4 regions of the Streptomyces sp. NPDC059371 genome follow, and region 3 is predicted to be linked to each of the others. Evidence: riboswitches for the same ligand, from Rfam matches in the RefSeq annotation. Region 3 holds a riboswitch; each other region holds the start of a gene.
What was found. A riboswitch is a leader RNA that binds a small molecule or an ion and turns the genes downstream of it on or off. The one in region 3 is predicted to bind S-adenosylmethionine.

Region 1 (5,445 bases), on a different contig from region 3:
GACAAGGCTCTGACTCATGCGACGCCCGCCCTTCCGCCCGAGGCGACCACGATCCGCGGATCGAGCACCGGATAGACCAGGTCGACGACCAGATTCGTCATCACGAAGATCAGCGCGCCGAAGGCCACCACCCCCTGGACCACCGGGATGTCCTGGGCCGTGACGGCCGCCGCGGTCACACGGCCAAGGCCGTCACGGGAGAACACCGTCTCGACGACGACCGAACCGGCGATCAGTTGTCCCACCAGCAGGCCGACGACCGTCAGAGCCGGCAGGGAGGCGTTGCGCAGCGCGTGCCGCAGATGGACCCGCCACCGGCCCGCTCCCTTGGCGCGGGCGGTCTCCACATACGCCTGGTCGAGCGCGGTGAGCAGGCTCTTGGCCAGCACCTGCGCGATCTGAGCGCCGGTCGGGACCGCGAGTGTCAGCGCCGGCAGCACCAGCCCCCTCAGCCCGTCGTTGCCGAACGCCGGAAACCAGTGCAGCCGGAAGGAGAACGCCTCGACGAGCAGCAGCCCCACCCAGAACGTCGGGACGGACACCCCCAGCGGCGGCAGCGACAACAGGAACTGACGCAGCCACCGCCGCGTGGTGTACGTCGCCGCCACCGCCAGTCCGCCGCCCAGGAACACCGCCAACAGCAGTGCCGTCGAGGTCAGTTGGAGGGTCTGGGGCAGCGCGTCGGCCAGTGTCGAAGCGACCGGCCGGCCGGTGGCGACCGAGTCGCCGAAGTCCCCGCGCACCGCCCGTCCGAGGTACTCGGCGTACTGCACGAGCACCGGCTTGTCGAAGCCGTACTCGTGCCGCAGGGCGGCGATCTGCCGTGGATCGACCTGCCCCGACTCCATCCCGGCACCGGCCATCGCCGTGACGGGGTCGCCCGGGAGGAAGTCCAGCACCAGGAACGACACGGTGTACGCCGCCCACAGCACCCCGGCCGCCTGCGCGAGCCGCTTGATCACATAGCCGCGCACGGGTCAGCCGATCCAGGTGTCGTGCAACTGGATCCGGCTGGAGGCGTCGAACGCGAGACCGTGCACCTTCGTGGACACACCCAGCTGGGTCTGCAGCTCCACCACCGGCACGTTGTAGGCGTCACGCACGATCGACTGCTGCGCCTGCGAAACCAGTTGGCTGCGCTTGGCCGGGTCGGTGGTCGCGGCCTGAGCGGACAGGGTCGTGTCCAGGTCACTCGCCGGCACACGGTAGAAGTTGGCCAGCTTCGTGGAGAAGGAGCTGCGCAGGATGTCGGGGTCGGCGCGGGTGATGTTCCCCCAGATCGCCTCGTACGAGCCCGCCTGCTGGATCGGCGTGAGCTGGGGGAGCTGGAGCTGCTTGAGGGTCACCTGGACTCCCACAGCCTTCAGTTGCTGCTGTATCAGCTCCAACGCGGGCTGGTTCGTCGCCGCGTTGGGAACCCAGTCGATGGTCAGGCTCAGCTTCTTGCCGTCCTTGACGCGGGTGCCGTCGCCGCCCGGCTTCCAACCGGCTTCGTCCAGAAGGGACTTCGCCTTGGCCGTGTCGAGGGTCAGGTCCGAGGCGAGGCTGGTGTAGTCAGGTGTGGTGTGCGCGAGGACGCTGGTGGCCGGCCGGGTGCCGGTGGGGAAGACGGTGTCGGCGATCTGCTTCCGGTCGATGGCGGACAGGATGGCCCGGCGGACTCTGGCGTCCTTCAGAACCGGCCGCGCGTTGTTGAAGCCGAGTCCGAAGGTGATGCCGGGGTTGGCCCGCCGCTGGAAGGCGACCTGACCGCCCTTGAGCGCCGCCTCGTCGGCCCGGCCCACGCTGCCGATCGCGTCCACCTGTCCGGACCGCAGACTGCCGGCCCGTACGCCCGCTTCCGGCACCACCTTGAACACCAGCTTGTCCAGGTAGGCCTCGCCCTTCTTGCTCCACCGGGAGGAACCCCAGGCGTAGCCGGGGCGTTTGGCCAGAGTGACCGACTGGTTCTGCACGTAGCCCTTCAGCACGAAGGGTCCGGACCCGACCACCCCGTCACTGCACTTCTGCTGCGGGGACCGCTTCACGCTCGCGGACGACTCGATCCCGAGTGAGTGCGTCGAAGTCGCCTGCAGGAACTGGGCGTTGGGCTGCTGGAAGGTGACCTTGACGGTGAGCGGGTCCACCACTGTGGTGCTCTTGGCACCGCTCAGGTAGCCCTCGGCCAGGGTGCCCAGGACACCGAGCCTCGGTACCGCGTCGAAATTGTCCTTGACCACCTGGGCGGTCAGCGGGGACCCGTCGCTGAAGGTGACACCCGAGCGCAGGTGGAAGGTGAAGGCGGTCGCGTCGGCACTGATGTCCCAGCTCTTCGCCAGCCACGGCACGATCTTGCCGGTCTTGGGGTCCTGGTCCGTCAGGGAGTCGACGATCTGGCGTACCGAGTAGATCGTGTCGTTGCTGCCGACCTGCTGGGGATCCACGCAACCGGCGTCGGAACCCACAGCGAAGGTCAGGGTTCCGCCGGAGCGCGGCTTGCCGCTCCCGGTGCCGGAGCCGTCGGTGCCCGATCCGCAGGCGGTCAGCAGCACGCTGGTGGTGAGAAGGGCGGTGAGTGCTGCCCATCGGGGAGATCTGAAGTCCGGACGTGCTCTCACGGAGGGTTCTCCTCTTGGTGTCGCCGGGCACGGGGCGTCGCACGAGGCACGACCGCGCACGGGTGCGCGGGCCCGTCGGCGCGACGCCGGTGACGGGCAAAGGCCTGCGGACAGGGGCCGGGCGGAAAGCGGAAGGCGGATCGGAGAGATCAGGAGGAAGAGGGAGCCGGGCGAGGACGCGTACCGCGACGGCTGGTCACGGACGTCGGCTGTCGGCGTGCCTCATGGACGTCGACGGTCCGCGCGTCTCCTCGACGCCGACGCGGGTGGGCGTCAGGTGGGCGTCACGGACGTCGACCGCCGACGGGGAGGCCTGTCGGCGCGCGCTGCGGAAAGTGCCGTCAGGCCCGACAGAAGCAGCTCGTCGAGCGCTTCAGATCGATGTGACGTCGGCGCGCCAGCCTGGAGAACACGACGGCGACGGCGAAGGAGGCGTCGGGGCCACCACCGTGCCGCATAAGGGTCCTCCATACGTCCGGCCCCGGTCACGGGGCCACGCGCTTGCGGGGATCGTCACTGATCCCCGCCGGGCTTTCACCTGGAGCACCCCACCGCGGGGGAGGGTTGCCGGTCAGCGAGCCAGGGCTTGACGCTGACACTCAATGCCGTTCGTGATCGTACGGAGCGGTTCTCACCTACGTCAATGGCGGCACCGGACTCCGGCGGAGCGGGCCACCGGAGTCCGGCGGAGCGAGCCACCGCACTCCGTCGGAGCGAGCCGGGCCGACCACGCCGCCGGGACGCCCGATGGAAGCACGCCCCGTCGGCGGAAGCAGGGTGGTCAGGCACCACCGCGTTCCCGCGGGATCTTCTGACCCGCCTCGATCGACACCGGCAGCCGGTTCTCCGCCGGAGGCAGCGGGCAGGTGGCCAGGTCCGTGTAGGCGCACGGCAGGTTCGTGGCACGGTTGAAGTCGAGGACGACCGTACCGTCGGAGCCGGGAGCCCCGACGGACAGGCTCCGGTTGGCGGCGTAGGTGGTGACCCCGGAGGTCGCGTCGGTGAAGAGAACCGACAGCCCGCCCGGGACATGTCCGGGGAACGCCGTCAGCGACAGAGGACGTCCGTCCAGCTCGAACTCGATCCTGCCCGGAGCGTCGTACACGTGCTCCAAGCCCTCGACCGCGGCGCCCACGGTGGTGGGACGCGGCTCGTCGAAGGGGACGTAACGGCCCGTCACGGCCCAGTGCGGGTCGGGGGCGTAGGCAGGCGTCCCGGTGAAGGCCTTGAGCAGCGGGGCGTCCGGGTGCCGGGGGCGCACGATGTCGTGACCGCCCCGCTTGGCGACCTCGATGACGGCGTCCTTCCAGATCGCGTCGACGCCACCGCGTTCGGGCAGCACGCCGAAACGGTGCTCACCGCGCACCGGAGTCCCGCCGACGACCAGTTCGTCACCGTCGTCGAGGGTCACCACGACCCCGTCGGGTCCGGTGTGCCATGCGCCGGGCGCGTCGGGGAAGCGCTGCGGCCGGTCGTCGAGCCAGTGCAGACCGGTGATCGCCAGGAACCCGTGCGGGGCGGCGAGCCGGGCTTCCTGTCCGCGGTACCAGTCCAGCCACTGCTCGGTGAAGGCGTGGAGGTCCGTGCTGGTCGCCTCGCTGGTCATGAGCTCTCCTTCGGTACAGACCGCGTGAGGTTCGTCCTCGTGCGGCGATGCGGGGATTCTTCGGAGCGGTCGGTGAATCGGTGGGTCGGCCGTTGGGGCTCGGCTCGTGGCGGGTCGGCGGGGTGGGTACGCCGGTGGGCCGACGGGCTCGGGCGCCGAGTTCGCATCAGGCGGCGAGTTCGCCGAGGAGCGCCCACGTACGGCGCCGGTCCGCCGCTCCCGCGATCTCGGTGGCCGAGAACACGACCTCGGTGGCGCCCGCGTCGCGGTAGCGCCGTACCTCGGCCTCGAGCGTCTTCTCGTCGCCGATCACGGCCAGATCCGCGGCTCTGCGGCCGCCGGACAGTTCGATGACCCGGGCGTAGGACGGGATCTGCTCGTAGAACGAGAGGCTCTCGGTGGCTTTCGCCCGCACCGCGTCCACATCGCCCGTGACCACGCCGGGCACCAGCGCCACGATCCGGGGCGCGGGCCGTCCGGCGGCCTCCGCCGAGGCCGTGACGGCGGGCACGATGTGCTCCGCGAGGGCGCGCGGTCCCGCGAGGTAGGGCAGGATCCCGTCCGCGAGCTCACCGCTGACCCGGAGCGCCTGCGGCCCCATCGCGGCGACCAGCAGCGGAACACCCGACTCGGCGCCCGGTACACGTGCGGACAGCGGAGTCGTGGCGCTGAGCAGCTCACCGCGGAAGTCGGCTGTGCCGGTCTCGGTCAACTGGCGCAGCACGGTGAGGAATTCGCGCAGACGGGCGATGGGACGCTCGAAGGGCAGGCCGAAGCCGGTCTCCGTCAGCAGTTTCGTGCCCAGGGCCAGGCCGAGGTGGTAGCGGCCGTGGGTCGCGGCCTGGGCGGTCTGCGCCTGACTGGAGACCAGCAGCGGGTGGCGGCCGAAGACGGGGATCGCGGAGGTGCCCACATGGAGTTCCGGTACCGCCCGCCCGACGAGCGCGGCGAGTTGGGGTGAGTCCGCGCCGAAGGTCTGGCCGAACCATACCGACCGCAGACCGGCCGCGGCGGCTTCCTGGGCCAGGTGCACACTGGCGTCCACCTGGTTCTGCGCGTCGGATGCGTTGAGTGCTACTCCAACAGTCATGTCAGGTGGAACGGGCGGCCGGTGAGCCCGCATTCCGTTCGAGTGTGACGGCTGTATGTCAGTCTTGTGATGCGCGACCGGCCACCCTGCCCTCCGATTCGCGGGGCGGCGGTTCCCGGCAGCCACGCCAACCGAGGTGCCAGGCAGCCCGG
Region 2 (5,445 bases), on a different contig from region 3:
GGTCGCCTCGTCACCCGTGAGCTCGAGCTTCTCGAAGACCGAGGAAGCCTGGAGCAGGGCCACGCCACCACCGGCGACGATGCCCTCCTCGACGGCCGCCTTCGCGTTGCGAACGGCGTCCTCGATGCGGTGCTTGCGCTCCTTGAGCTCGACCTCGGTGGCGGCACCGGCCTTGATGACGGCCACGCCGCCGGCCAGCTTCGCCAGACGCTCCTGGAGCTTCTCGCGGTCGTAGTCCGAGTCCGAGTTCTCGATCTCGGCACGGATCTGGTTCACACGGCCGGCGACCTGGTCGGCAGAGCCGGAGCCGTCGACGATCGTGGTCTCGTCCTTGGTGATGACGACCTTGCGGGCACGGCCCAGCAGGTCCAGACCCGCGTTCTCCAGCTTGAGGCCGACCTCCTCGGAGATGACCTCGCCGCCCGTGAGGATGGCGATGTCGCCGAGCATGGCCTTGCGGCGGTCACCGAAGCCCGGGGCCTTGACGGCGACGGACTTGAAGGTGCCACGGATCTTGTTGACGACCAGGGTCGACAGGGCCTCGCCCTCGACGTCCTCGGCGATGATCAGCAGCGGCTTGCCGCCCTGCATGACCTTCTCGAGGAGCGGGAGCAGGTCCTTCACGTTCGCGATCTTGGAGTTCGCGATCAGGATGTACGGGTCGTCGAGGACGGCCTCCATACGCTCCATGTCGGTGGCGAAGTACGCCGAGATGTAGCCCTTGTCGAAGCGCATACCCTCGGTGAGTTCCAGCTCCAGACCGAAGGTCTGGGACTCCTCGACGGTGATGACGCCTTCCTTGCCGACCTTGTCCATCGCCTCGGCGATGAGCTCGCCGATCTGGGTGTCGGCGGCGGAGATGGAGGCCGTGGAAGCGATCTGCTCCTTGGTCTCGACATCCTTCGCCTGCTCCAGCAGGGCACCGGAGACGGCCTCGACGGCCTTCTCGATACCGCGCTTGAGAGCCATCGGGTTGGCGCCGGCGGCGACGTTGCGCAGGCCCTCGCGGACGAGCGCCTGGGCGAGAACGGTCGCCGTGGTCGTACCGTCACCGGCGACGTCGTCCGTCTTCTTGGCGACTTCCTTGACCAGCTCGGCGCCGATCTTCTCGTACGGGTCCTCGAGCTCGATCTCCTTGGCGATGGAGACACCATCGTTGGTGATCGTGGGGGCGCCCCACTTCTTCTCGAGGACGACGTTGCGGCCCTTGGGGCCGAGCGTCACCTTGACGGCGTCCGCGAGCTGGTTCATGCCGCGCTCGAGGCCGCGCCGTGCCTCCTCGTCGAACGCGATGATCTTGGCCATGTGAAGTGGTCCTCCCGGACGGGGTGGATTGCTCCGGATCGCGCCCGCGCCCGCGACGGACGGCCTGCAAGCCTTGTGGTTCCTTGCCCCACAGGCCCGCGGGCCTCGCCGGCCCGATCCAAGTTCTGTCACTCTCACTGGGAGAGTGCTAACGCCAATGATTAGCACTCGACCCCTGCGAGTGCAAGCGCCTCTCACGAAAACAGCCCCCTGGCCCAGTCCCCGCACGGGTCCACGCCGAGGGCGCGCGGGCGTACGCGGGGCGGGGAGGCCGACCGGGGACGCACGAGGGGCCCGCATCCCTGGTGGGATGCGGGCCCCTCGTGCGTGAGTGAGTCGGTGGTCGTTCGCGCCCGATCAGACGGCGAGTTTGACCATGTCCGCCTGCGGACCCTTCTGGCCCTGCGAGATCTCGAACTCCACTCGCTGACCCTCTTCAAGGGTGCGGTAGCCGTCCATCTGAATCGCGCTGTAGTGCACGAAGACGTCCGCACCACCGTCGACCGCGATGAAGCCGTACCCCTTCTCCGCGTTGAACCACTTGACGGTGCCCTGAGCCATGCCTAACTCCCCTATTACTGGCCCTTGCACAGATCCACACTTCGCGGATCCGGGTCAGACCTCACCCCCCAACGGTTGGGGGTGTGCGCCGGAACGCGTCGACCGCGGCTGAATGTATCTGTCCAACTGCCCTCTGCAACAGGTCAATCGGACGAGAATTCTGGGCATGGCCGATCAATGATATGCGGAGAATGCGCAAGGATTCAGGGCAAGTCGGGCCCCGTAAATGCCATAAAGTGCCCAAAAAGGTGAGCCACTTTGGCTACTTCTTGTCGCCCGCCGAACGGTCACTCATATGCGCCCGGCATGAAACCAACATCAAAATTGGAGCGACTTCCCCAACTCTAGCGCGTTCAACCCTACAGAATTGCCCCCTCCGCTTGTCTCACGGAAGGGGCAATTCTGTGAACGCAATGTGTTCGGCATTACCGAGGGTAACGATCAGCCTCCGGCGACGGCCGGAATGATCGAGACGCCCACGCCGTCCGGAGTCGCCGTCTCCAGGCCCTGCTCGAAGCGCACGTCGTCGTCGTTGACGTACACGTTGACGAAGCGGCGCAGCTTGCCCTGGTCGTCCAGGACGCGCGCGGCGATGCCCGTGTGCTTCTTCTCCAGGTCGCTGATGACCTCGGCGAGGGTCGCGCCCTCGGCCGTCACCTCGGCGGCACCACCGGTGTAGGTGCGCAGGATGGTGGGGATGCGGACGTTGACGCTCATGATGCGAGGCCAGCCTCTCGGAAGGAGTCGAGGTTCGGGCGGATGGTCGCGGTCAGTCCGGTGTCGGAGGCCACCGCGTCCAGAGTCTTGAGGCCGTCGCCGGTGTTCAGCACGACCGTGGTGAGGGCCGGGTCCAGGAGACCGTTCTCGATCAGCTTGCGGGTGACACCGACGGTCACACCGCCCGCCGTCTCCGCGAAGATGCCCTCGGTGCGCGCGAGCAGCTTGATCGCGTCGACGATCTGCTCGTCGTTCACGTCCTCCACCGCGCCGCCGGTGCGCCGGGCGATGTCGAGCACGTACGGGCCGTCCGCCGGGTTGCCGATGGCGAGCGACTTGGCGATGGTGTCCGGCTTCTGCGGCCGTACGACGTCGTGGCCGGCCTTGTAGGCGACGGACACCGGGGAGCAGCCCTCCGCCTGGGCCCCGAAGATCTTGTACGGCTTGTCCTCGACGAGGCCGAGCTTGATCAGCTCTTGGAGCCCCTTGTCGATCTTCGTGAGCTGGGAGCCGGAGGCGATCGGCACGACGAGCTGGTCGGGAAGCCTCCAGCCGAGCTGCTCGCAGATCTCGTACGCCAGGGTCTTGGAGCCCTCGGCGTAGTAGGGCCGCAGGTTGACGTTGACGAAGCCCCAGCCCTCGCCGGCCGGGTCGCCGATCAGCTCGGAGCAGAAACGGTTCACGTCGTCGTAGTTGCCCTCGATGCCGACGAGCTCGCCGCCGTAGACCGCGGCCATGACGACCTTGCCCTGCTCCAGGTCGTGCGGGATGAACACGCAGGAACGGAAGCCGGCGCGGGCCGCCGCGGCTCCCACCGCTCCGGCGAGGTTGCCGGTGGAGGAGCAGGAGAGGGTGGTGAATCCGAAGGCGCGGGCCGCTTCGATGGCCTGGGCGACGACGCGGTCCTTGAAGGAGTGCGTCGGGTTGCCGGAGTCGTCCTTGACGAAGAGCTTTCCGGCGTCGACGCCGAGCTCGCGGGCGAGGTTGTCGGCCTGGACGAGCTTGGTCCAGCCGGGATTGATGTTCGGCTTGTCCGCCACGTCCGCGGGGACGGGCAGCAGCGGCGCGTAACGCCAGATGTTCGCGGGTCCCGCTTCGATGCGCTTGCGGAGTTCTTCGGTGTCGTAGGCCGAGAAGTCGTAGGCGATCTCCAGCGGGCCGAAACACTCCTCGCAGGCGAAGACCGGGCCGAGCGGGACGCGGTGTCCGCACTCGCGGCAGGAAAGCGCCGAGGCCGGTCCGAGGTCTACCGCGTCGGTGGAGTTCGTGGTGCTTGCAACTGTCTGCGCAGCCATGGAGGCGAGGCCCTTTCTCCTCATCTTCCTCACGGCGCACTTCGCCGTGAGACGGATTTGGCACCTTCCCAAGCCGGGAGCCTCGCGACGCGATCGACATCGATCGGTACGAGACCGGCTGGAGGGTTGCCGGGGCTTCATCGGGCCGTATCCCTCTGCCCCTCTGGATGAGCGGTATTTGATTGTTGAACTGTTGAACACGATACGCGCCGACGATCCAGGACATGCGATGGTCATGCGCGTTGTTCAAGACTGTAACCGAAGGCCAGGACAGTTGAGATAGTCGTCCGAACCGCGAGACGACGGCAATCGATCTGCCGCTGGCCGCAGCGGGCACGCCGATGAGAGCGTGTGATCAGACAGTGAGGAGCCGCAGACGGTGCTGAGAGAAGTCGAAAGCTGGCTGAGCACACGCTCCTGGTCCGCGACCGACCGCCCGCTCCACAGGATCATGGCAGCCAAGCGCGTCACCGGGTCGACGGTGAGTGTCGTGCTGCCCGCGCTCAACGAGGAGGAGACGGTCGGAGAGATCGTCGCGATCATCCGCCACGACCTGATGCAGCAGGTGCCCCTCGTCGACGAGATCGTCGTCGTCGACTCCGGCTCGACCGACCGCACCGCCGCGGTCGCCGCCGCCGCGGGCGCTCGCGTCGTCCACCGCGACGACATCCTCCCGCGGATCCCGGCCGTGCCCGGCAAGGGCGAGGTGCTCTGGCGGTCGCTGCTCGTGACGAGCGGTGACATCGTCTGCTTCATCGACGCGGACCTCAAGGAGTTCTCGTCCGACTTCGTCTCCGGAATCGTGGGCCCGCTGCTCACCGAACCCGGCGTCGACCTGGTCAAGGCCATGTACGACCGCCCGCTGGCCGGCGGCGGCGGGCAGGGCGGCCGGGTCACCGAGCTGATGGCCCGCCCGCTCCTGAACATGCACTGGCCGCAGCTCGCGGGCTTCGTCCAGCCGCTTGGCGGCGAGTACGCGGCCCGCCGCTCGCTGCTCGAACAGCTCCCCTTCCCCGTCGGCTACGGCGTCGAACTGGGCATGCTCGTCGACGCCCTGCACCTGGTGGGACTGGACGCCCTCGCCCAGGTCGACGTCGGGGTCCGCAAGCACCGCCACCAGGACGGCCAGGCACTCGGCCGCATGGCCGCCGCGATCTACCGCACCGCACAGCTCCGGCTCGCGCGCGGACACCTGATCCGCCCCGCCCTCACCCAGTTCGAGCGCGACCGCGACGGTTTCCGGCCGCGCACGTACTCCGTGGACACGGAGGAAAGGCCGCCGATGAGCGAAATCTCCGAGTACCAGACGCGCAGAGCCGCGTAGTCCGGCGCCGACGGCCGCCGATCGCATACGGCCGAAGGGCGCGTTTGAGCGTTTCGAGACGGGGCTAGGTTTCGAGGCATGGCTTCAACGCACGGTGCCCACAGGATTCTGGTCGCCTCCAACCGCGGCCCGGTCACCTACGAGGTACGGGAGGACGACTCGCTGCACGCCAGACGCGGCGGCGGCGGCCTCGTCTCGGGACTCTCGGCGATCGGGCCGGACGCGGGCGCCCTCTGGGTCTGC
Region 3 (5,445 bases):
CCTGTGCCGCGGCCTTGGACAGCCTGCCGGTCGCCACCGGAGCCGCGGCCACGTTGTCGAGCACGGTCAGGTGCGGGAAGAGGTTGAAGTTCTGGAACACGAACCCGATCCGGCTGCGCTGGGCGAGGATGGCCCGCTCGCTCAGCTCTCGCAGGCGGTCGCCGTGCCTGCGTACGCCGATGAGCTCGCCGTTCAGGCTGACATGGCCGATCTCGGGCTTCTCCAGGTGGTTGATCACCCGGAGGAGCGTGGACTTGCCGGAGCCCGACGGACCGAGGACGACCGTCACCTCGCCCGGGCGCACGGTCAACTCCACACCGTCCAGAACCTGTTGGGCTCCGTACCACTTGTGCACGTCGTGCACCTCGACGGCTGCGGGCTCCACCCGCAGCGTGTCGGCGATCTCGTCGGCCGAAACCGCGTCCGCCACCTCGGCGGCCGGAGCCGTCCGCGTCCTCACCGTCGTCAGATTCGTCTCGCCGCTCATATCGCCGTCTCCCTCCGGAACCGGGCCCGCACGTCGCGCAGACCGTTCCGCGCCTTCTGCAACGGAGTCGGCGGCAGCGTGCGCAGGGCGCCCCGCGAGTAGTGCCGCTCGACGTAGAACTGGACGACGGACACGACGCTGGTGAGGATCAGGTACCAGGCGGTGGCGACGAGGAGCAGCGGCACGATGTCGCCGGGGTAGGTGCTGCCCATGCTCTGCACGGAGCCGAAGAGATCCAGCAGCGACACGTAGAAGACCAGCGAGGTGCCCTTGATCAGGCCGATCAACTGGTTCACGTAGTTGGGGGTGATGGAACGCAGCGCCTGCGGAAAGACGATCTTCGCGAACTGGTAGCGCCTCGGCAGACCTAGGGCGGAGGCCGCCTCGTGCTGGCCCTGGTCGACGGAGAGGATGCCGCCGCGCACGACTTCGGAGGCGTAGGCCGCCTCGTTCAGGCTCAGTCCGATGACGGCGACGGCCATGTCGGTCGCCAGTCGGGACTCGTCGAAGGTGAAGAAGGCCGGCCCGAACGGCACTCCGACGCTCAACGTCTGGTACAGCGCGCTGAAGTTGTAGAGGAAGAGCAGGACCACGATCAGCGGCACCGACCGGAACAGCCAGGTGTAGACCCAGCTCACCGCCCGCAGCACCGGGCTCCGGGAGAGCCTCGCCAGGGCCAGCAGGATGCCGCCGAGCAACCCCAGGAGCGCACTGTAGAAGGCGACTTCGAGGGTGATGAGCAGGCCGTCGAGAATGGTCGGGCGCAGGAACCAGTACTGGAAGCGATCCCACTGGTAGAAGGGGTTGGTCACCAGTCCGTGGGCGATCTGGGCGACGAGCACGAGCACGACGGCCGTGACGATCCAGCGTCCGGGCCGCCGGAGCGGAAGGACCCGCTGGGCCGCCGGACGTTCTGACGCGGCGGGGACATCGTTGCAAGGGATCGCCTCGGCGGGCGGTGCTGCTCCGAAGGACACAGCGGCGCCGGGAGGTTGACTCATGGAGAACTCCAGCGGATTCGGACACCCCGGATCACGGAGCGGCGGCGCACCGCCGAGCGGGACGGCTCGGTACACGGCGATGCGCGGGCCCCTGTGGGACGAGGGCTCGACGGGGAAAGGGCGTTTCGCGACAGCGGTGGTCGCCGAGGGCTCGGTGGAACCGGTCGGCGCGAGGTCGTCGCGTGGTCGTCGAAGACCTGGCGGAACCCTCAGCTCGTGATCGCCGCAGGCTCCGAGGAACCGTCGGTTCGTGATCGCGAAGGATTCGGACGAGCCGTCAGTTCGTGATCGCCGGCGACGTGAACGCCGATGACTCGGAGGAGCCGCGCGTTCATGGTCGTCGAGGACTCGGAGAGGCTGTCAGCCTTGGCTGAGGGAGCGACAGCTGCCCGTACACAGGGCGCTGTTGACACGCAGCAGGTCCACGGCGCGGTCGGCGCAGAGCACATTGCGGCCGAGGCGCCGCCATGCGGCCGTCCCGTCAGCTCCGTGCATCGCCGTCACCATTTCTTCTCCGGCCGAAAGGCATCCTGTAATGCGCCGCAGGTTAGGCCTGTCCGGAAAACAATGTCAATGCGGGTGACCACCAGGTGAGACCGCGCTTACGGCCTTCTTGACGGCGCAACTTGGTGCATCGAGACTGGCATGGACGGTCACGATTGTCAGCGCCACGGTACGGGTACACCCCGCTCCAGTGGTCATCGGCCCCGGCCCGCTGACAGGCAACCCTTCCACCGCGACGGGGTGCCCCGGGTGACGACCGGGTCCCGCCGGCGCGGCGGGGCAAGCGTGGTCTCGCGTCTCGCGAGCCCTGAGCCAGGACCGGTGGGAATTGCCCAAGAGCGGTTTGACGAGGCGCCTGCACATCGACCTCCTGCGCGTCTCCAGCGCTTACTGATCCGCGGCCGGTCCGTTCGATCCGGACCGGCGCGACGAGCGCAGTCAATCCGCATCCCGGCCGCCGGTGCCCACAAAGCGGCGGTGGCTTCCGTCTTCCCCCAGGGAGAGTCATGCCCGAGACAGCTTCGCGCACGTCCAGCACTGCCAACTCACGCCCCTGTGACCAGTTTTCGCTCCCCTCGGCCCTTCGGCTCAAGCCGACGACGACCTCGTCCGCACTCCCCCACCGCGTCGACAGCCGCATCGGCGTCGGACTCGCCGGCGGCTTCTACCCGGCTCCGCACCGCTACGAGCTGTATCTGTCGCGGAGTTGTCCGTTCTCGCTGCGTATCGCCATCACGCTCGGACTGCTCGGACTGCGGGACTCGGTCGCCACCACACTCCTGGCGGACCCCGCGCGGACACCCGACGCCTTCGCCTCACTGCGCCGCGCCTACGAGGCCACCGAGCATCACTTCGACGGGCCGCTCACGGCGCCCGCCCTGTGCGACCGGTGGAGCGGACGCATCGTCAGCAACCACCCGCCCGCCATCCTCCGCGATCTCGCCGGGCTGCTCTCCGGTCACACCACGACGTGCCCTTCGACGCTCCGTCCTCCGTCCCTGACCGCCGACATCGAAGCCCTCCGCGATCTGCTGGACCGCGATGTCACCCCGTCCGCCGCGCCTTCGGAACTCGCGGCGGCCCTGGATCTGCTGGACTGCCAACTCGCAGGGCGCACCTACGTGTTGGGCGACTCCCTCACGGCGGCGGACGTGGACGCATGGACGGCGCTCACCGGTCTCGGCCGGTCCCGCGCCCTCGGTTCGCGCCCCCGGCTCCTGGAATACGTACGCCGCCTCGGTGATCACCCGGCCTTCCGGCACGCGCACGACGTGGTGCCGCTCGCGACGGAGGTCTGACGCTTCCGGCGGAAGCGTGCGTGCCGGGCAGGTGGGTGGTTCCTCGCGCGAACGGCAAGCGCCGTACCGCGGCCACCGGCCCGGCGCCCGGACCGTCACCCGCGCGGACCGGTCACCCGCACGGACCGGTGCCTGCCTCGTTCGGACTGGTCACCCGCACGGACCTGTGCCTCGCGCGGACCGGCTCACCCGCGCGGACCGGTCACTCGCCCGGCCCGGTCACTCGCGCGGAACCAGCAGGATGCTGACACCGTTCACTGTGGAGGTCCACCGCCGGCCCTGCTCCAGGACCTCGCGCCCCGGACCCAGAATCCGCTCCTGGAGCACCAGCGCCGACTCGCGGAGTTCCTCCCACGGCTCGGTCGTCTCGAAGACACGCCGGGACCGCTCCACGGAGCCGACCAGAGAGCGGCAGGCCGCTTCCACGTCGGGGACGTTCTGGCCGGCCGATCCGACGCCCTCGAGCGACCACGTCATCCACAGGTGGCCCATGCCATCACTCTGTCCCATCCCCGGAAACGACGCATGCCCGGCGCGCGGAGCTTGCGCCGAGCGGGTCCACCGCTCCGCCCCCGTTCACGCCCGGTCCCACGGCGTTCACCGCACCCCCTGACCGCAGGGTGCACCAGCCCGTTCCACGACCGCACCCGAACCGGCCGTCACCGGCATCGCCCCCAGCCCTTGTAACGCTTACCGCACCCCCGCCCAAGAACAGGTCGGCGGGCCGTGAGACGCCGACCCGCACGTAGGCAATCCGGGCGAAAGTGAGCAATCCTGGCGAAAGCCGCCTCATCAGGGCGTGCCTCAAAGGACCCGGTCCAGGCAGGCGTCTCCATGAAACCCGCACCTCCTGTTGTCCGGCCGCATCCGCAGCGGCCTTCACCGGTGTCACGTCCACCCGCGTCCGGTGGATCCGCCGGGTCCCCGCGGCTGGGCCGGCTGGACGCACTGCGGGGGATCGCCGCGCTGCTCGTGGCGGTCGACCATTCCTCGTACTCCTTCATGGCGGAGTTCCGGGAGCAGGTGATGCCCCAGATCGACATCGGCCGGTACGGCGTCATGCTGTTCTTCCTGGTGAGCGGTTACGTCATTCCGGCCTCACTCGAGCGGCGGGGCTGCGTCAGGAGCTTCTGGATCGGGCGGGCCCACCGGATCTACCCGCTGTGGGCCGTGGTGGTGGGCTCGGCCCTGGCGCTGAACCTGGTCGGCGTCGCGCATCTCGGCACGCGCTTCGAGGGGCGGAATCCCTTCACGGTCGCCGTCGCGCACACCACCCTGCTGCAGGAACTGCTGGGGACGCCGAGCGTCGTCCTCGTCCTGTGGACGCTGTCGTACGAGCTGGCGTTCTATCTGCTGGTCGTCGCCCTGTTCACGGTCCGGCTCCACCGGCGCTCGGCGGGCGTCTCGGTGGTTCTGGGAGCGCTGGCCGCCGTGAGCGCGACCGTGGCGTTCGTGCCACCGGCGTCCGCGCTGTCCTCCGCGGTCGGCGCAGGACCGCTCGTCGCGCTCGCCTCCACGGCGCTCGTGACCGCCGTTCTCTGCGGGAGTTCCGGAAGGTCCCGGCTGCGGGTGCCGGGGGCCGTGGCGGGGGGCGTGCTCGCGCTGGTGCTGGTCTCCTTCAACGGCACCGTTCCGCTCTGGGAAGGCCTCGTGATCCTGGCCGTGATGTTCCTCGGCACCGCCGTCCAGCGTGCGGAGAGCGGGCAGAGCACCTGGCGGCGCGCGACCCGCAACGCCGCCGTGGTGGTGATCTGCGCCGTGGGGAGCGCGTACGCGTACGGCGACACCGCTCCGTTCGCGCGGCGCGGCTGGATCACGGCCTTCCTGCTGGCCGTACTCACCTTCGGCGCGGCCCTGGCGCTGCGCCGCCGGAGGATTCCCCGCGGGCTGACCTGGCTGGGGACGGTCAGCTACTCGGTGTACCTGGTGCATCCGGTCCTGCTGGCGGTGAGCGACAGCGTGATCGGCCGGTCCCGGCACGACAGCCTCGTACTCGAAGCGGTGTTCTTCGCCGTGCTGCTGCCGCTGTGCGCGCTGACCCATCGCTTCGTCGAGGTGCCGGGTCAGGCCCGGGGCCGGGATCGGATCCACCGCGTCAGCCAGAGAGCGGGCGGCAACCTTTTCGCTTCCGGCGGCCACTGAGGGGCAGACCACC
Region 4 (5,445 bases), on a different contig from region 3:
CTGGAGCTTGCGCAGGGCCGCCTCACCGCGCTTGACGTCGCTGAGGGCCCCGCGCAGCTTGCGGTGAAGCGATTCCGCTTCTTTCCTGGCCGACTCCGTTTCCGTACGCAGCCGTTCGGTCTCGGCGCGGGTCTGCCCGCGGGCCTCCGCGAGTTCCGCGCGCAGCCGGTCCAGTTCGGCGCGGCTCTCCTCGCCGGCACGCTCGGCGTCCGCCCGCAGGGCCTCCTCGCCCGCGGCGGTCACGAGCTTCACCCAGCCGGCCGGGCGCACGACATAGGCCGCGGCCGCCACGTCCAGCGGATCCGCGGCCGGGGGCGGCGCGCCCGAGTCGAGAGCGCCGACGAGCTCGGACTGGGTCTCTCTGAGCTTCTCGGCGATGCGCTGTCTGAACAGCGGGTCCGTCTCCAGCGCCGCCGCCATCGCGTTACCGGCGAACTTGACGCGGCGATTGGGGGCGAACCGGGCGTACTGCCTCAATTGCACGGGCAGTTCGGACATCGTCAGTCCGCCGAAACCGTCCGAGACGATCTGCACGACCCGACGGCGCACGCCGTCGGGCAGCGGACGGTCGAGCACCTCGGCGGTGCCGTCGTCCGGCTCCCCGCCTGTGGTCTCCACCATCCGTTTCACCCCAATATCCGTGCGGGGCCCGCTCCGTCAGGAGCCGGCGCCCGGCCTGTCCACGAGTTCGACCTGATCCACCGCGTTGCACCAACGGCACCGCACCGCCTCGATGGTCTCACTGACCACCTCGCGCTCCTCGACCTTCGGCTCACCGGCCAGGTCCAGGTGCACATACTCGACGACCTTCGACGAGCGCGTCACGTCGAAACGCGTGAGGTTGCCGCAGAGGGTGCAGCGCCAGCGGGTCTTGGCATCGGGCAGGGGAACCGTCATAGGGCAGCCGCTTTCCTTCTAGTGTCCGTCCGGCGCAGGTTTCCCGGCGCTTTGGCTCGTAACCCTACGGCCTGGCGGGTACTCGACGCTCGGGTGTCCGTGGCGGCGAGGCGGTCTGTGTGCATTGGCGCGGTTACGTCATGCTCTGCACCATGATCGGCAATTGGAGTGCGACGGTCGGCAGGGCGCTGCGGAGCCGGTCCGCGCCGGTGACGTACGCACTGATCGTCCTGTGCTGTCTGATCTTCGTGATCGGTCCCGCCTCGGGGCTCGATCCCGCGTACGGCACCGGGGACGAGCTGCTGGTCGCGCAGCGGGCGTATTTCCGCCGCTGGGGCGTGGTGCCGTCCGCCCTGTTCGACGGGTCGCCGGGCGAGGCGCTCACGCCGGCGACCGCCCTGTTCATCCACGGAAGCTGGCTTCATCTCCTGGGCAACATGCTCTTCTTCTACGTCTTCGGGCTCATGACCGAGGAGCGCATGGGCCATCTGGAGTTCGCCCTCTTCTACCTGGGCTGCGGGTATCTGGCCCTGCTCGGGTACGCCGCCGCCAACGCGACCGCGCAGCAGTCCCTGGTCGGGGCCTCCGGGGCGATCTCCGCGGTGCTCGGCGCGTTCCTCTATCTTTTCCCCAAGGCCCGGGTGACCAGTCTCTTCCCGTTCCTCTTCTTCCTGCCGCTGCGGTTCCCGGCCTGGGTGGTCCTGCCGTTCTGGTTCACCCTGCAGTGGCTGGCGGCGGAGCGCAGCAGCTCGGGTCCCGGGGTCGCCTACCTGGCACACCTCGTGGGCTTCTCGCTGGGTTTCGTCTACGCGTGGGCGCGCTTCCGGCGCCGCCGGGCCGTCGTGCCCGTCCGGGGGGTCCTGCCGGGGCCCCCGGTGGAGCGGCCGGGTCCCGTGGACCGCGAGTAGGGTGAGATCCCCAGCAGCGGCCCCTAGGGAGAGAACCAGCCGTGATCACCGCGATCGTCCTCATCAAGACCAGCGTGGACCGCATCCCCGAGATCGCCGAGTCGATCGCGTCGCTGGAGAGCGTCAGCGAGGTCTTCTCCGTCACCGGCACCTACGACCTGATCGCCATGGTCCGGGTCCAGGCCCACGACGACCTGGCGGACGTGATCCCCGGCAAGATCAGCAAGATCCCGGGTGTCGAGGCGACGGACACGCACGTGGCGTTCCGTACGTACTCCCAGCACGACCTGGAGGCGGCGTTCGCGATCGGTCTCGACTCCTGACCGACGCGGCGCCGCCTCCGGGCGGAGCTGCCTCGGGCGTCAGACGGCCGGGACGCAGCGGCCGTCCTCGGTGCGGTACTGCCAGCGCGCGCCGTCCCTGACGAGTTCGCGCACCGCGCGGACGAACCGCTCGACGTGCTCGTCGGGGGTGCCGGCCCCGAAGCTGACGCGGATGGCGTTGAGGGACTTCTCGCCGGGGGCCGCCTCGGGGGCTCCGCACTCCCCCGCGGTCTCCGGGTCGCTGCCGAGCAGTGTGCGGACGAGCGGGTGGGCGCAGAAGAGGCCGTCGCGTACCCCGATGCCGTACTCGGCGGAGAGCGCGGCCGCGAAGTGCGAGCTGTTCCAGCCCTCGACGACGAAGGAGATGACGCCGACCCGCGGGGCGTCGTCACCGAAGAGGGAGAGGACGCGGACCTCGGGGACCTCGGCGAGTCCCTCGCGGACGGTGCGGATCAGGTGCTGCTCGCGGGCGAGCAGGTTGTCGAAGCCCTCGTCGGTGAGCGCCTTGCAGGCCGACGCGATCGAGTAGGCGCCGATGACGTTCGGCGAGCCGGCCTCGTGGCGGGCGGCGCTGTCGTGCCACTCCACGTCCACGCCGCCGTCCGCGCGCCGGGTGACCTTGCGGCTGGCCCCGCCGCCCGCGAGGTAGGGGTCGGCCTCGCGCAGCCAGTCGGAGCGGCCCGCGAGGACACCGGAGCCGAAGGGCGCGTACAGCTTGTGCCCGGAGAAGGCGACCCAGTCGACGTCGAGGTCCTGGAGCGACACCGGGTGGTGCGGGGCGAGCTGCGCCGCGTCGAGGACGATGCGGGCGCCGTGGGCGTGCGCGGCCGTGGCCAGCTCCCGCACCGGCCACAGCTCACCGGTGACGTTCGAGGCTCCGGTGACGCAGACCAGGGCCGGTCCGTGAGGGTCACGGGCGGCGAGGGCGCGCTCCAGGGTCTCGACGGCCTCGGCGGGGGTGCGCGGGGCGTTCAGGTAGGTCACCCGGGCGTCGCGCCAGGGCAGCAGCGAGGCGTGGTGCTCGGTCTCGAAGACGAAGACCTGGCAGCCGGCCGGGAGGGCCGCGGCGAGCAGGTTGAGCGAGTCGGTGGTGGAGCGGGTGAAGACCACCTGGTCGGCGGCGCGGCAGTCGAGGAACTCCGCGACGGTCCTGCGGGCGTTCTCGAAGAGGTCGGTGGAGAGCTGCGAGAGGTATCCGGCGCCCCGGTGGACGCTGCCGTAGTACGGCGCGTACGCGGCCACGTCGTCCCACACCCGCTGGAGGGCGGGCGCGCTGGCGGCGTAGTCGAGAGCCGCGTAGGTCACCTCGCCGCCGGTGACGAGCGGGACGGTGACATCCCGGCCGAGAACGGGCAAGGGGGCACAAACGGTCTGGTCGGCGGCAACGGTGGAAACAGACATGGCGAGCTCCTGTGAGAGGCAGGCGGAATCACCGCGCGAGCCGGCCGCCGGAAGACGGCGCTCAGCGCGGGAAAAGGGTGAAAAGGGCGTGCGGAGGCGGGGCTCGGCGCCCTAACGCATTCGCTTGCTCACAGAAGGCTCCCTCGAACGACCAGGACCCCTGGTTGTCCGCCCGGAGAGCGGGAGGGGTCCGCGCTTGCCGTAGGCCTCGCTGCCTACGACCTGGTCTTCACCCGGGGCACCCCGCCACGGACGGAGGGTTGCCGGACAGCCGGCCGGGGCCTGATGGCTGTCACTCATGACCTGGTACAGCATCTTGCCAGAGGATCTTCCCCGCGCAAGACGCAGTCCACGATCCGGACTGCGTCTCGCGCGGGATCCCGGGTGGCTCAGGCGTTGCTGGCGGCCACCCAGCGCTCCAGGGTGCGCTTGGCGGCGCCGGAGTCGATCGCCTCGGCGGCCTTCTCCATTCCGGCGCGGAGTTGGTCGGCGAGCGGCGCGCCGGCCGGCGACAGGGCCACCAGGGCGGCCGCCGAGTTCAGCAGGACCGCGTCCCGTACGGGCCCCTTCTCGCCGTCCAGGAGGCGCCGGGCGACCTCCGCGTTGTACGAGGCGTCGGCGCCCCGCAGGGCCTCCACCGGGACGATGTCGAGCCCTACGTCGCGGGGGTCGAAGCGCTCCTCGGTGACCTTGCCGTCGCGGACGACCCAGACGTGGGAACCGCCGGTGGTGGTCAGCTCGTCGAGGCCGTCGTCGCCGCGGAAGACGAGCGAGGAGTTGCCGCGCTCGGCGAACACGCCCGCCACGATCGGCGCCATCCGGGCATCGGCGACGCCGACCGCCTGGGCCTTCACCCGCGCCGGGTTGGTCAGCGGTCCGAGCACGTTGAAGGTGGTCCGGATGCCCAACTGGCCGCGGGCCGCCGCCACATGACGCAGCGCCGGGTGGAACTTGACCGCGAAGCAGAAGGTGATCCCGGCCTCCTCGGCCACCTGGGCGACCCGGCTCACCGGCAGTTGGAGATTGACGCCGAGCTTCTCCAGGACGTCCGACGCCCCGGACGCGGAGGACGCCGCCCGGTTGCCGTGCTTGACGACCTTGGCGCCGGTGCCGGCCACCACGATCGAGGACATCGTGGAGATGTTGACGGTCTTCGCGCCGTCGCCGCCCGTTCCGACGATGTCGACGGTGTGTCCGGGCACCTCGATCACATTGGCGTGCTCGTACATCGCCCGGACGAGTCCGGCGATCTCCTGGACGGTCTCGCCCTTGGCCCGCAGGGCCACCACGAACCCGGCGATCTGCGCGTCGGTCGCCTCGCCGCGCATGATGCGGTCCATGGCCCAGGCCGTGTCGTCCGCGCTCTGGTCGCGGCCTTCGAGCAGTCCGTTCAGTACCGCGGGCCAGGAACGGCCCGCCGCGGTGTCGCCTCCAGCGGGGTTCACAGCGCTCATGGTCGCTCCTGGGTTCGTGGGTCACGCGGTCGCGGGTGACACGGGTCGTGGGTGACGCGGGGTGGATCGCCCCGCACCACCGGGTGAGTCCACCCTATCCAGCCCGGGGGACGGCAAAGAGCCCCGTCCGTGTCATGGACGGGGCTCAAGCCGTGGCGATCAGCCGGGGATCAGTGGTGGCCGTGGCCGCTCGCGATCTCCTTGTACTCCTCGACGGTGGGCTTGGGGATCTGGCCTTCCTCCCCGTAGAAGCCCTGGCTCATCTTGGCGCGCAGCTTCTGCGTGCCCGAGACCTTGCGCTCGACACCGTTCTCGTCGACCGTCGGGCCGATCTCGGCCGGCTTGTACTGGTCGTGCGCGGTGAGCGTGTGCAGCGCGTCCTGGCTGAGCGGCTCGTGGACCTCGATGAACTCACCGTGCGGCAGGCGCTTGATGATGCCCGACTCGCGGCCGTGCAGCACC

Region 1: linked by a shared signal. The riboswitch ahead of ACFXGX_RS05470 (ABC transporter substrate-binding protein) and the one ahead of ACFXGX_RS30385 (putative leader peptide) in region 3 are both predicted to bind S-adenosylmethionine.
Region 2: linked by a shared signal. The riboswitch ahead of thrC (threonine synthase) and the one ahead of ACFXGX_RS30385 (putative leader peptide) in region 3 are both predicted to bind S-adenosylmethionine.
Region 4: linked by a shared signal. The riboswitch ahead of ACFXGX_RS05010 (aminotransferase class V-fold PLP-dependent enzyme) and the one ahead of ACFXGX_RS30385 (putative leader peptide) in region 3 are both predicted to bind S-adenosylmethionine.

What each region holds. Positions count from the first base shown of each region.
Region 1 is NZ_JBHYXD010000006.1:15,914-21,358, reverse strand. Features, by position in the region: gene ACFXGX_RS05480 (ABC transporter permease) at 1-18, opposite strand, end outside; gene ACFXGX_RS05475 (ABC transporter permease) at 15-974, opposite strand; gene ACFXGX_RS05470 (ABC transporter substrate-binding protein) at 978-2,597, opposite strand; SAM riboswitch class IV at 3,090-3,204, opposite strand; gene ACFXGX_RS05465 (DUF1684 domain-containing protein) at 3,379-4,203, opposite strand; gene ACFXGX_RS05460 (LLM class F420-dependent oxidoreductase) at 4,370-5,293, opposite strand.
Region 2 is NZ_JBHYXD010000009.1:35,473-40,917, forward strand. Features, by position in the region: gene groL (chaperonin GroEL) at 1-1,305, opposite strand, end outside; gene ACFXGX_RS07860 (cold-shock protein) at 1,663-1,866, opposite strand; gene ACFXGX_RS07865 (MoaD/ThiS family protein) at 2,308-2,583, opposite strand; gene thrC (threonine synthase) at 2,580-3,878, opposite strand; SAM riboswitch class I at 3,896-4,052, opposite strand; gene ACFXGX_RS07875 (glucosyl-3-phosphoglycerate synthase) at 4,258-5,202, shown strand; gene ACFXGX_RS07880 (trehalose-6-phosphate synthase) at 5,281-5,445, shown strand, end outside.
Region 3 is NZ_JBHYXD010000071.1:1,721-7,165, forward strand. Features, by position in the region: gene ACFXGX_RS30375 (amino acid ABC transporter ATP-binding protein) at 1-385, opposite strand, end outside; gene ACFXGX_RS30380 (amino acid ABC transporter permease) at 484-1,488, opposite strand; SAM riboswitch class IV at 2,140-2,284, shown strand; gene ACFXGX_RS30385 (putative leader peptide) at 2,321-2,386, shown strand; gene ACFXGX_RS30390 (glutathione S-transferase C-terminal domain-containing protein) at 2,499-3,290, shown strand; gene ACFXGX_RS30395 (hypothetical protein) at 3,510-3,800, opposite strand; gene ACFXGX_RS30400 (acyltransferase family protein) at 4,176-5,432, shown strand.
Region 4 is NZ_JBHYXD010000005.1:113,542-118,986, reverse strand. Features, by position in the region: gene ACFXGX_RS05030 (NYN domain-containing protein) at 1-621, opposite strand, end outside; gene ACFXGX_RS05025 (hypothetical protein) at 658-897, opposite strand; gene ACFXGX_RS05020 (rhomboid family intramembrane serine protease) at 1,050-1,805, shown strand; gene ACFXGX_RS05015 (Lrp/AsnC family transcriptional regulator) at 1,847-2,128, shown strand; gene ACFXGX_RS05010 (aminotransferase class V-fold PLP-dependent enzyme) at 2,168-3,529, opposite strand; SAM riboswitch class IV at 3,717-3,833, opposite strand; gene trpD (anthranilate phosphoribosyltransferase) at 3,919-4,983, opposite strand; gene ACFXGX_RS05000 (cytochrome bc complex cytochrome b subunit) at 5,154-5,445, opposite strand, start outside.